4 regions of the Pectobacterium actinidiae genome follow, and region 4 is predicted to be linked to each of the others. Evidence: predicted binding sites of a transcription regulator. Region 4 holds the regulator's gene; each other region holds the start of a gene.
The links. The regulator PurR, encoded in region 4, represses purine synthesis genes. The targets are predictions, from matches to a motif close to CANGCAAACGTTTGCNTG.
Positions count from the first base shown of each region.

Region 1: a site for PurR is predicted at 1,436-1,453, ahead of guaD (guanine deaminase). Genes of this name have one in related genera too.
Region 2: a site for PurR is predicted at 1,282-1,299, ahead of KKH3_RS20280 (nucleobase:cation symporter-2 family protein). Genes of this name have one in related genera too.
Region 3: a site for PurR is predicted at 1,515-1,532, ahead of tusA (sulfurtransferase TusA). Genes of this name have one in related genera too.

Region 1 covers NZ_JRMH01000001.1:559,189-562,559, reverse strand. Annotated here, with positions in the region: gene KKH3_RS02395 (NCS1 family nucleobase:cation symporter-1) at 1-48, shown strand, start outside; gene lpxP (kdo(2)-lipid IV(A) palmitoleoyltransferase) at 97-1,020, opposite strand; gene guaD (guanine deaminase) at 1,675-3,006, shown strand; gene xdhA (xanthine dehydrogenase small subunit) at 3,003-3,371, shown strand, end outside.
Region 2 covers NZ_JRMH01000002.1:622,679-626,049, reverse strand. Annotated here, with positions in the region: gene recG (ATP-dependent DNA helicase RecG) at 1-1,149, shown strand, start outside; gene KKH3_RS20280 (nucleobase:cation symporter-2 family protein) at 1,357-2,745, shown strand; gene KKH3_RS20275 (AsmA family protein) at 2,903-3,371, shown strand, end outside.
Region 3 covers NZ_JRMH01000002.1:412,888-416,258, forward strand. Annotated here, with positions in the region: gene KKH3_RS19410 (zinc/cadmium/mercury/lead-transporting ATPase) at 1-1,144, shown strand, start outside; gene tusA (sulfurtransferase TusA) at 1,204-1,449, opposite strand; gene KKH3_RS19420 (7-cyano-7-deazaguanine/7-aminomethyl-7-deazaguanine transporter) at 1,666-2,343, shown strand; gene KKH3_RS19425 (DcrB family lipoprotein) at 2,530-3,096, shown strand; gene KKH3_RS19430 (MFS transporter) at 3,314-3,371, opposite strand, start outside.
Region 4 covers NZ_JRMH01000001.1:2,576,940-2,580,310, forward strand. Annotated here, with positions in the region: gene KKH3_RS10925 (C40 family peptidase) at 1-703, shown strand, start outside; gene cydH (cytochrome bd-I oxidase subunit CydH) at 873-962, opposite strand; gene purR (HTH-type transcriptional repressor PurR) at 1,352-2,377, shown strand; gene cfa (cyclopropane fatty acyl phospholipid synthase) at 2,724-3,371, shown strand, end outside.

The DNA of each region.
Region 1 (3,371 bases), 2.0 Mb from region 4:
ACCTCAAAATCCTTTGTCGCACGTGGCATGCTATTAGGGAAAGAGTAAAGCCAGTAAGCGCCGCTGATATTTTTATATTATGCGGCGCTTCTGCTGTCAGGCGTAAAGCGAGACTTCCCCTATCGGGCGTGTTTTAAAACGACGATGCAGCCAGAGATACTGCTCGGGCGCACGCATGATTTCTTTCTCAATCACCGTGTTCATGTAGCACGCCGCCGCCCGCTCATCGTGATACGGATAATCCTGTAGCTCCGGTTGGATAACCAAGTGGTAACCCGACGCATCCGGCTTACGAATGAGCACCGTCGTCATCATCGCGGGTTTGGCCAGACGGCTGATGGTGAAGGTGCCGCTGGTGGTCGCTGCATTTTTTACCGCAAAGAACGGTGCAAATACGCTCCCTTTAGGGCCGTAATCCTGATCGGGTGCGAACCATACCGCTTCACCCCGCTTCAGCGCCTGCACCATACCGCGCAGATCTTTACGGTCTATCATCGCCTTGTTTGAACGAGAACGTCCCCAGGTTTGCACCATTTCCATCGCTTTATTATTGTGCGGGCGGTACATCGCCATCATTGGCTGACATAACCCCATCGCTCTACCGCCCAATTCCAGCGACATAAAGTGAATGCCAATCACCATCACGCCACGACCTTTTGCCGTAGCCTGCTGCAAATGTTCCAATCCTGAAACATCAAACCAGTGACGGACACGGCGATCGGACCAGAACCACGCCATACCCGTTTCAACCAACGCCATGCCGAGCGACGCGAAATTACTGTCGATCATCGCTTCACGTTCGTCGTCAGAAATCGTGGGAAAACAGAGTTCAAGATTACGCCGGGCAATCGCCACTCGACGTTTTAGAAAGAGACGGGATAAGCGACCCGCTCGGCTGCCGAGTTTCATCAACAACGGATAAGGAAGCTGGACTAATAAAAACAGCACGCCAAGACCGAACCATGTCGTCCAATAGCGCGGATGGAGTAATGCCCTGGTAAATGTTTGCTTAATCTTCATGATGCTCATCTTTAAGTGGCTAACAGCGTATCGCATAACGCATCGTTCTGACGTGCGATATCTATCTTGACACTTATTTATAGGGATCGTTTCAACTGTGTAGAAATTAGGTTTTGACCGTTATCACGCATGAGGTTAAAAAGCAGGATAAACGTGCTGATAACACAGAGGGGATGTTGAACAACCGATGGACGGCTGACGGTGGCACTCATCATACCTGATTCAGGCATAATTAAAGAGTGGTTGCATAAAAAATCTTCTTCAACACCAACGAATCAGCATGAGTGACTAGCCAACAGAGCAAGTGCACTATTATGGTGATAATTTTCACGACATCATACATTTCCCCAAGAAGAAACCCGCCACTAAACAGAATATTATTCTGCTATCTATAACACGCAAACGGTTACTAATATTCGCAACCGTTTGCATACAGAAAGATAACGTTATTTTTTCATTATTTTGAATTTTTGTTGCGCAACAAAATAAAAATCATTTATTTACAATCAGATACCCATCACCACATCGAATCACACACTGGCATGTTCTTTGCAAAATTATTGTCATCTGCGGTAAAAGCCTGGCTCCCCCACACTGATTTGAGGGCCGACCGGGCACACGAAGGAACGCCTTCGTATAAAAAGAGGTTTTGCTATGACGATAAATTATACCTGCGCATTACGTAGCCAATTTTTCGATATCACCGAGCTGGCGGCGCGGCCAGACGACATGTTGAAGCAGAGCCGCAGCCTCAGCGATGGGCTATTGTTTATCGACGGTAGCCATATCGTCACTCTCGTGGAATGGGAGGAAGGTTGTCATTGGTTACGTCATCCGACGGACTATATCGATTATCGTGACAAACTGATTGTGCCCGGCTTTGTCGACACCCATCTGCATTATCCTCAAACCGAGATGGTCGGAGCCTGGGGAGAACAACTGCTGGAGTGGCTCCAAACCTACACCTTTCCAACGGAAAGCAAATATGCCGATAGCGACTATGCTGCCGCCATGTCTGTGTTCTTTCTCAATCAACTTCTGGCTAACGGTACGACAACGGCATTGGTGTTCGGTACCGTGCACCCGGAATCCGTAGACGCCCTGTTTCGAGCAGCGAGCCATCTTGAGATGCGCCTTATCGCAGGCAAAGTGATGATGGACAGAAATGCGCCCGCTTATCTGATCGAAACGCCGGAGCAGAGCTATCAACAAACTCGCGACCTGATTCTGCGTTGGCACAATAAAGGACGTATTAACTACGCGCTCACGCCGCGTTTCGCGCCGACCTCTTCACCGGAATTGATGCGCGCAGTGGAACAGCTACGTCAGGAATTCCCAGATGTCTGGCTACATACCCATTTAAGTGAAAACACCGATGAAGTCGCCTGGGTTAAGGCACTCTGGCCCGAACACAGCAGCTACCTCGGTGTGTATCACCATTATCAGATGACGGGCAGGCGGAGCGTATTTGCCCATGCGATTCATCTTGAGGCGTGCGAGTGGGAATGCCTGCGCGAAACAGACTCGTCGATCGCCTTCTGCCCAACGTCGAACTTATTTCTCGGCAGCGGTCTCTTCCCCTTACATACCTGTCTCGATCACGGCGTACGCGTCGGGATCGGTACGGATATCGGTGCAGGCACGACCTTTAATATGTTGCAGACACTCGGAGAAGCCTACAAGGTCACGCAGTTGCAAGGGAGCAAACTCCATGCCTGTCAGGCTTTTTATCATGCGACGCTCGGTGGCGCGCACGCCCTCGATCTCGATCGTTACATCGGCAACTTTATGCCGGGCAAAGAGGCTGACTTCGTGGTCTTGGATCTGGCCGTCAGCCCACTGCAAAAAATGCGTCTGGCGAGCTGCCATGATATCTACGAGAAGCTGTTTTTACTGATGACGCTGGGGGATGACCGCAATATCTGGCATACCTGGGTTAATGGCCACTGCGTCTGGCGTCAGGATGACGTGGAGAAAGCCGCATGATTCGCTTCTTACTTAATCAAACGCTAAAAACGTTCACGGATATCGCACCGGATACCACGGTACTCCGCTGGCTGCGCACGCAGGAAAGACGCACGGGCACCAAAGAAGGCTGTGCATCAGGAGACTGTGGTGCCTGTACCATCGTCATTGGCGAACCAACCGCAGACGGTATGGCCTACCAGACCGCCAACAGTTGCATCATGCTCATGAGCCAGCTTCACGGGAAACAGTTACTGACCGTGGAAGACCTGTCTGAAAACGGTGTGCTCCATCCGGTTCAGCAGGCCATGGCCGACTGCCATGCTTCCCAGTGTGGCTTTTGTACACCGGGTTTTGTGATGTCGGCCTTTGCGTTACAGAAAGCC
Region 2 (3,371 bases), on a different contig from region 4:
CGTGCCATTGCCAACGGCAAACAGGTCGCGCTGATGGCACCAACAGAGTTATTAGCCGAGCAGCACGCCCATAACTTCCGTCAGTGGTTTGAACCGCTAGGGCTTGAAGTGGGCTGGCTGGCTGGCAAACAAAAAGGGAAAGCACGTCAGGCGCAGCAGGATGCCATCGCCAGCGGTCAGGTTTCCATGGTGGTCGGGACGCACGCCATTTTCCAGCAGCAGGTTAAATTCAACGGGCTGGCATTGGTCATTATTGATGAACAGCACCGTTTTGGCGTGCATCAACGCCTTGCGCTGTGGGAAAAAGGCGAAGAACAAGGCTTTCATCCTCATCAACTAATTATGACCGCCACACCAATTCCTCGAACGCTGGCAATGACAGCCTATGCCGATCTGGATACGTCCGTCATTGATGAATTGCCGCCGGGCAGAACGCCCGTCACCACGGTCGCCATACCAGATTCACGCCGCAGCGACATTATCGAACGCGTGAATAACGCCTGTCAGCAGGAAGGGCGGCAGGCCTACTGGGTGTGTACGCTGATCGAAGAATCCGACTTGCTGGAAGCGCAGGCAGCAGAAGCCACCAGCGAGGAGTTGAAGACTGCTCTGCCGAACCTCAAGGTTGGATTGGTTCACGGCCGCATGAAAGCACAGGAAAAGCAGGCGGTGATGCAGGCCTTCAAACAAGGCGAACTGCAACTGCTGGTGGCGACCACCGTCATCGAGGTCGGTGTGGATGTACCCAATGCCAGCCTGATGATCATTGAAAACCCGGAGCGTCTGGGTCTGGCACAGCTACACCAGCTGCGCGGGCGCGTTGGGCGCGGCGCGGTAGCATCCCACTGCGTGCTGCTCTACAAAACGCCGATGAGCAAGACCGCACAAAAACGGCTTCAGGTTCTACGCGATAGCAACGATGGCTTTGTCATCGCTCAGCGCGATCTGGAAATTCGCGGGCCGGGCGAATTATTAGGTACGCGCCAGACGGGCAATGCCGAGTTCAAAGTGGCCGATCTCCTGCGCGATCAGGACCTAATTCCACAGGTACAGCGCGTTGCTCGCCATCTTCATGAGCACTATCCCGAGCATGCCATTGCACTAATTGAGCGCTGGCTACCAGAGCGCGCACGCTACACCAACGCTTAATCACGCCAACGTATTCTTCATTTTCCCTAAAATCTCACCGCCAACGTACCTGCCGCTGAAGTATGACGTTGTATATCCCCTTAAATAATAAGCTCTTGCCCATTCAGACAAAACTCATATCGAAGAGATGAGTTAGCAAACGTTTGCTTTCAGCAAAGAGATCATTAAAATGCGCTCTTTGTCGTTTCAGGAACGCCAACTTACATCATGACTACCACCACGGAAACGTCCCAAACAGAAGCCACTGCCGCGCCTCAACGTAGTGAACTCATCTATCGTCTTGAAGACAGGCCACCGCTGCCGCAAACGCTATTCGCGGCCAGCCAACACCTGCTTGCCATGTTTGTTGCAGTGATTACCCCCGCGCTACTGATCTGTCAGGCATTAGGTTTACCCGCTCAGGACACGCAGCGCATCATCAGCATGTCGCTTTTCGCTTCCGGTCTGGCTTCAATTCTACAAATTAAAACCTGGGGTCCTGTTGGTTCTGGTCTGCTGTCGATTCAGGGCACCAGCTTTAACTTCGTGACACCGCTGATTATGGGCGGACTGGCGCTGAAAAATGGCGGCGCGGATGTTCCCACGATGATGGCAGCATTATTCGGTACGCTGATGGTCGCTTCCTTTACCGAAATCATTCTTTCACGCTTCCTACATTTAACCCGCCGCATCATTACCCCGCTGGTTTCCGGCATTGTGGTGATGATCATTGGTCTGTCGCTGATTCAGGTCGGCCTGACTTCTATCGGCGGCGGCTATGCCGCAATGGGGAATAACACCTTCGGCGCGCCTAAGAATTTACTGCTGGCAGGAGTGGTGTTGCTGGTTATCATTCTGCTGAATCGCCAGCGTAACCCCTACCTGCGTGTTGCCTCGCTGGTGATTGCCATGGCGGTGGGTTATCTGGGTGCGTGGATGATGGGAATGCTGCCGGAAAATACGTCTTCGCAACACGATACGGCCATCATGGTACCCACGCCGCTGTATTACGGTTTAGGCTTTGACTGGAACCTGCTGATCCCTCTGATGCTGGTCTTCATGGTGACATCGTTAGAAACCATCGGTGACATCACCGCAACCTCCGACGTTTCAGAACAGCCGGTCAAAGGCTCGCTGTATATGAAACGCTTAAAAGGCGGCGTGCTGGCAAACGGTCTGAACTCGTGTCTTTCTGCCGTATTCAACACCTTCCCTAACTCTTGCTTTGGCCAGAATAACGGCGTCATCCAGCTTACCGGGGTTGCCAGCCGCTATGTGGGTTTCGTCGTTTCGCTGATGCTGATCGCTCTGGGGTTGTTCCCTGCCGTTAGCGGATTTGTGCAGCACATTCCAGAGCCGGTTCTGGGCGGTGCCACTATCGTGATGTTTGGTACGATCGCCGCTTCTGGTGTGCGCATTGTGTCCCGTGAGCCACTGAATCGTCGTGCGATCATGATTATTGCGCTGTCGCTGGCTGTGGGTCTTGGTGTATCGCAACAGCCGCTGATTCTGCAATTCGCACCGGATTGGATTAAAACATTACTGTCTTCCGGTATCGCCGCAGGCGGGATTACGGCAATCGTGTTGAATATCGTCTTCCCACACGAAGAAAAATAGCGCCAGCCCGCAATAATTTCTGTTGAGTTCATGTAAAAGCGAGCAGTGATGCAACACCGCTCGCTTTTTACTGTCTGTAACAGCATTACCTATTGAGCCTTCAGGTAAATTGCGGCATAAGAACAGTTCTCCCTGACGATTGGCATGGACCGACACGATGAAATTTATCGGGAAATTATTGCTGACCCTACTGCTGCTGGCCTTTTTAGCGCTGGTAGTCGTATACGTATTATTGCAAACCAGTTGGGCAGCAGGCTGGGTGAGTAATTGGGTAAACCAAAACACCGATTACCAGTTGTCACTGGGCAAGATCAATCATGACTGGTCAACAGCCGATCATATTCAATTCACCGACGTCAGTTTCGGTCAGAAAAACCAGCCGCCGACACTCGCTGCAAAGCGGGTTTCAGCCGGGTTTAGCGTGCGCCAGATTACCGATCCGCACCATTTCGCCAGTCTGGAGCTGGAAGGGGGTACGCTAAATCTTTCCTCACAGGCCGCCACACTCCCTATCGAAGCCGATGTGCTACAGCTGCGTGCAATGGCGTTGCAGGCAAAGGACGGCGATTGGCGTCTGAATGGTCAACAGATCAACGGCGGAATGATGCCGTGGCAACCCGAGGCAG
Region 3 (3,371 bases), on a different contig from region 4:
CATCATGCTGCTGTCGCTGCTGGTGATTCTGGTGCCGCCGCTACTGCTGGCTCAACCGTGGCAAGAGTGGATTTATCGCGGCCTGACGCTGTTGTTAATCGGCTGTCCGTGTGCGCTGGTGATCTCAACGCCTGCGGCGATTACGTCCGGGCTGGCCGCTGCAACGCGCCGTGGGGCGCTGATTAAAGGCGGCGCGGCGCTGGAATCGCTGGGCAGCATCAAGACTATCGCGTTCGATAAAACAGGCACGCTGACGGAAGGCAAACCGCAGGTGACGGACGTATTGCCCGCCGAGGGCGTGAGCGCAACGGCACTGCTGACGCGCACCGCCGCCGTGGAGTCCGGTTCGCACCATCCGCTTGCCAAAGCGATCGTCCAGCATGCGCGATCCAGCAGCACGTTTCTGCCAATGGCGGAAAATCGCAAAGCGCTGGCGGGTGTCGGCGTGGAAGGCACGATTGGCGGCAAGCGGATTCAGGTCAGCGCACCGACTCGCGTCGCGCCCGGCTTGCTTGATGCCAGATGGTTGCAACGGATTGATGCGCTGGAGAACGAAGGGAAAACCGTCGTGGTGGTGCAAGAGGACGATAACCTGCTCGGCGTGCTGGCGCTGAGCGACACGCTACGCCACGATGCGCGTGAAGCGCTGGATGCTTTGCAGCAGTTAGGGATTCGTGGCGTCATGCTCACGGGCGATAATCCCCGCGCGGCAGCAGCCATTGCGGCAACATTAGGCATCGATTATCGCGCCAGCCTGCTCCCTGCCGATAAGATTACGGCAGTCAGCGAATTGAGCAAGCAGCATCCTGTCGCGATGGTGGGTGATGGCATCAACGACGCACCGGCAATGAAAGCCGCAACCATCGGGATTGCGATGGGAAGCGGTACCGATGTGGCGCTGGAAACGGCCGATGCAGCCTTAACGCACAGTCGTCTAACCGGGCTGGCTGCCATGATTAGCCTGTCGCGGGCAACGCAGCATAATATTCGTCAGAACATTGCCATCGCGCTGGGGCTGAAAGCGGTCTTTCTGGTCACCAGTATTCTGGGTATTACCGGACTGTGGCTCGCCGTGCTGGCGGATTCCGGCGCAACCGCGTTGGTCACCGCCAACGCGCTACGGCTATTGAGAAAACAGGACTAAACGAGGTCTACGGTGCGCGGCGCAACGCCGCGCACCTGCGGCTTGAAGTATGACGAGTATTATTGGCCTTTACGCAGCAGATACCGATAGGGAACTTGCTCAGTCTCTTGCGCCAGAAGCTCATGATCCATGAACACGCAAAAACCGGGAATGTCGCGGGTGGTGGCTGGATCGTCGGCAATAATCAGCAGCGTTTGCCCGGTTTCCATCTGGCGTACCGTCTTACGCACCATCATCACAGGCTCAGGGCAACGCAGCCCCTGCGCATCAAGGGTTTTATCCGGGTTGGTAAAAGGATCGGTCATCAACGTTCTCAGTGCAGGAATCAAAAAACCGCCTTAGTTTACGCTGAGGATTTCTCGACGCAAGCGACGACAACGTTTGCGCATAAAACAACCATACTTTCCTGGCAAAACACATTGCATTAGCAAAGCAATTGCGTATTATGCCGCCGCGTTGCAGCATAAATCTGCACGTTATCTCTTGGGTTCCCTAACCCCAATAACCAAAAAGGTCACATTATGTATCGTTTTACTCCCCAGCAGCGGCTTACGGCGCTGATCTGGCTATCGTTGTTCCATGTCCTGATCATTACGTCGAGTAATTATCTGGTCCAGCTCCCGGTATTGATTTTCGGTTTTCATACCACCTGGGGGGCATTTACCTTTCCCTTTATTTTTCTGGCCACTGACCTAACGGTACGGATTTTCGGTGCGCCGCTGGCGCGTCGTATCATTCTAACCGTGATGGTGCCAGCTCTGGTGATTTCCTATCTGGTTTCCTGCCTGTTTTATCAGGGATCGTGGCAATCATTCGAGGCGTTAAGCCAGGTGAATATCGTCGTGGCACGTATCGCCTGCGCCAGCTTCATGGCTTATGTTCTCGGTCAGATTCTGGATGTTCACGTTTTCAACCGTCTGCGCCAAAAACGTGCGTGGTGGGTCGCTCCGGCCGTATCAACCGTGTTTGGTAATTTCAGCGATACGCTGGCCTTTTTCTTCATTGCGTTTTACCACAGCACTGATGCCTTTATGGCGGCAAACTGGGTTGAAATCGCGATGGTGGATTATGCCTTCAAACTGCTGATCAGCCTGGCGTTCTTTCTGCCGATGTACGGTGTCATGCTGAACATGGTGCTTAAACGTCTAAGCGAGCAGAAAGACTCGGCCGACTACCGTTCTATCAGCAGCCACCATTAATGCCAATCGGGCGGCTATTTACGCCGCCTTTCTCCTGAAGTCACTTATCGTTTTGTAAAAATAACGCAGGCAACAACAACGGATTGCAACAACAAAATGCTTGTTTTTGCTATCTGAATAGGGTGCCATACTGTTATTACCTGTTTAAAACGATTATCGGTTTCAAAAACGAGAGAAAGGGATCCCATGTCGAATGTAATCAAATACCTCGGTGTCGGCTTGCTTGTCGGCCTGCTTGCTGCCTGTGATGGCAAAACGGATGACGCTGCAAAAGCGGGGGCACAAGATAAACCTGCCGCAGAAGCTACCGCGAGCCAGAATATTGAGTTAATGGAGGGCAAGGTGGCGTTTACCCTGCCAGCCGATATGCGCGATCAAAGCGGTAAAGTCGGTACACAGGCGAACAACATGCACGTTTACGCCAATGATAATGGGCAGAAAGCGGTCATCGTGATTCTGGGCGACAACACCACAGAAGAGTTGACCGTGCTGGCACAGCGTCTGGAAGACCAGCAACGCACGCGTGACGCCAATCTTCAGGTCGTCACCAACAAAACCATCGACGTTGACGGCAAGAAACTGCAACAGCTCGACAGCATTATCACCAGCAGCGGACAGCAGGCTTATTCCTCTGTCGTGCTGGGTAAAGTGGAAAACCAACTGCTGACCTTGCAGATCACACTGCCAGCCAGCAATCAGCAACAGGCGCAGAGCGAAGCAGAAGGCATTATCCACACCCTGAAGCTGAAATAATCGGCGTTATCGTCGGAAGTAGCCACCGAGGTGGCTATTCAAAGGATATAGCAAAGTACGCAGAGCGGTGATAATGGATAGATCGTAAAGACGCGGTAAATACATCCGTGTACGCCCGAGCCGCGCCATCCCTGGCGCGGACGCTTTACTCTTCTATTCCATTATCACCGTATTCATTTCGTGTATTAGGGTTGTCTACGGCCCGCATTGCTATTCTCTAGACGCTCGCGATCCGCTGAGCCAATCGCCATGTCAGTGCCAGACCGCATAGCCCT
Region 4 (3,371 bases):
TGCTAAATCACCGACGCCGATCAAAAGCAAAAAACCAGAACCTACCGCAGTCAGCAATAAAACCCAATCCCGTACCGCGAGCAAAGCGACAGAAAAAAAGCCGTCACGGACGCAAAGTAGTACACCTGCGCTAGTGAAAAAAAATCTTAAAAAGCTGAAGTCTGAAGAGAAACAAACAACCGCACAAACCAGAGTCAAAACCGGTCTGAAGAAGACCGCACTCAAGGGTAAGGCAGATAAAAATCCGTCGCTGACAGAAAAAGGAATGGCGTTAAGCGCTGCGCATAAAAAGCGCTATCAGCATGCCAAAACAACGGCAATGAATAAGTTGATGAGCCAGATAGGCAAGCCTTACCACTGGGGCGGTTCATCTCCCTTTACTGGGTTCGACTGTAGCGGACTGGTTTATTACGCCTACAAAGATGTCGTTAAAATCCAAATTCCACGCACCGCAAACGAAATGTATCACCTGCGCGACGCCGCTCCGATTAAAAAGAGCGAGCTGGAAAGTGGCGATTTGGTCTTTTTCCGCATCAATAATCGTGGCGCGGCCGATCACGTCGGAGTTTATCTGGGGGAAGGGAAATTCATTCAGTCGCCGCGTACAGGCTCAGATATTCGTATCAGCAAGTTGAGTGAAGATTATTGGCAGGAGCACTACGTTGGCGCGCGTCGTGTAGTGACACCGCAAACCATTCGTTAAGAACAGATTATATCTCTTGTATACCCTAAATAATTCGAGTTTCAGGACAAAACGTTAACGTTTTGAACAACGCCAACGCACATGCAACTTGAAGTATGGCGGGTATAAAAGCGATTCAGACACGTTTATGGCATCATCAACGTGTCTGAATATCTAACCAGTCGTTTGGTTAGTTCAGCACCGCTGTAAAACTAAACACGATGATCACCGCCAACGAACCAATAGTTGTCAGCAAAGACATCTTCAGATCTGTATCCATAAATGACTCCTTATTAACGAACAAATTTTATCTGAAAGCTTCATCTGAAAAGACACAACCCTGCACAGCCGAGCGCGTTTAGGTAGTTAAAGCCACAAATAATAGGGTTATTACGATTCTTTCATAATTCTAGCGAAAAATCTCGGACGAATGCATCACTAATAGTATAAATTAGCCCTTCCACTTTCATGATAAATCGGACACAATCCGCTGTTTATGAAAGCGCTGCGTATCAGTCGAAAAACGTCAACCCAGATCCCTTCGGTATAACATTCGGCATTCTCCTTCTGAAATCCTGTTTTTTAGCTTAGAAGAAGAACATTAAACGTAGGCAAACGATTAACAATATACTTACGTCTATAACAGGTAAGTTCAGGAGTCATTTTTAGATGGCAACGATTAAAGATGTGGCAAAGCGTGCTGGCGTTTCTACCACAACCGTATCGCACGTGATCAATAAAACACGTTTCGTCGCCGAAGAGACTAAGGCAGCCGTCAGGGCAGCAATCAAAGAATTGCACTATTCACCCAGCGCCGTCGCCCGCAGCCTCAAAGTTAATCACACTAAATCTATCGGCTTGCTGGCCACCTCCAGCGAAGCCCCCTATTTCGCCGAGATCATTGAAGCCGTTGAAAACAGCTGCTATGCCAAAGGCTACACGCTGGTGCTGTGTAATTCGCATAACGACATCGGCAAGCAGCGCGCCTACCTTTCCATGCTGGCGCAAAAACGTGTCGACGGCCTGTTGGTGATGTGCGCCGAGTACCCACCAGAACTATTGTCGATGTTGGAAGATTATCGCAGCATTCCGATGGTCGTTATGGACTGGGGACAAATGCACAGCGATTTTACCGATACGATTATCGATAACGCCTTTGAAGGTGGTTATATGGCAGGTCGCTACCTGATCGAACGCGGCCATCGTGATATCGGTGCCATCCCCGGCACTCAAGAACGCAATACCGGCAGCGGACGCTACCTCGGTTTTTTAAAAGCACTGAAGGAAGCCGACATTTCCGTGCGCGACGAATGGGTGGTTCGGGGCGATTTTGAACCGGAGTCCGGCTATAAAGCCATGCATCAGATTCTCGCACAGAAACAGCGGCCAACCGCCGTATTCTGCGGCGGCGATATTATGGCGATGGGTGCTATCTGTGCGGCTGACGAACTGGGTCTGCGCGTACCGCAGGATATTTCGGTGATCGGTTATGACAACGTGCGCCACGCACGCTTCTTTACACCTGCGCTGACCACCATCCACCAGCCAAAGGAGCGTCTGGGCCAGTCCGCGTTCTCTATGCTCTTGGATCGCATAACCAGTAAACGGGAAGATGCGCACGTCATTGAAGTACACCCGACGCTGATTGAACGTCGTTCAGTGGCAGATGGCCCTTACCTCGACTATCGCCGCTAACCGCAGCCATTCTATACAGACGATTTTCTTATCCCTGCCAGCTTTCCCTCTCTGCTTCAGCCAGCTTTCTTGTAGGCTGGCTGAAGCCGTTCTAATTCTATACCCTAAATAATCGAGTTGCATGACAACACGCTAGCGTTTTGCACAACGTCAAAGCGTTGGCCCTTTAGGGCGAGGCTCATGAATGAGCCGAGTAACGGACGTAGCCGACGTACATGCGGCTTGAAGTATGACGGGTATAATACCGTGTTTCATTTTCTCTGGTGACAGCCGATACCCCGGCTGCGATAAGTGTTTTCCAGGTCTGTTTACGATACTTTTATCTAAGAAAAGTTAAGGAGACACGATGAGTTCACCTTATACAGAAGAATGGGATGAGGAGACCGCCCCCTGGTTCCACATCGTACAGGACATGTTGGCTAGCGCGGATATCACCATCAACGGTACCCGTCCTTTTGATATCCAGGTGATCAACCCCGGTTTTTTTAAGCGCGTTCTGCAAGAAGGATCGTTGGGGTTGGGAGAAAGCTACATGGATGGATGGTGGGAATGTGAACAGCTGGATATGTTCTCCCATCGCGTCCTGCGTGCGGATCTGGAAGCGAAACTCCCCCGCCGATTGCACGATCTTACGCGAGTCGCCCTCTCCCGTATCACGAATTTGCAGTCCCGTCGACGCGCTCAGATTGTCGGTAAAGCGCATTACGATTTAGGTAATGACCTGTTTACCCTGATGCTGGATCCCTACATGCAGTACTCCTGCGCTTACTGGAAACAGGCACAAACGCTGGAACAGGCGCAGGAAGACAAACTCGCCATGATTTGCGAAAAACTCCAGTTAACATCAGGGATGACGCTGCTGGATATCGGCTGCGGTTGGGGCGGGCTTGCGGAGTTTGCAGCCCGGCACTATGGCGTATCAGTTTACGGCATCACGATTTCAAAGGAGCAGCAAATGCTGGCACAGCAGCGCTGTCAGAATCTGGACGTCACC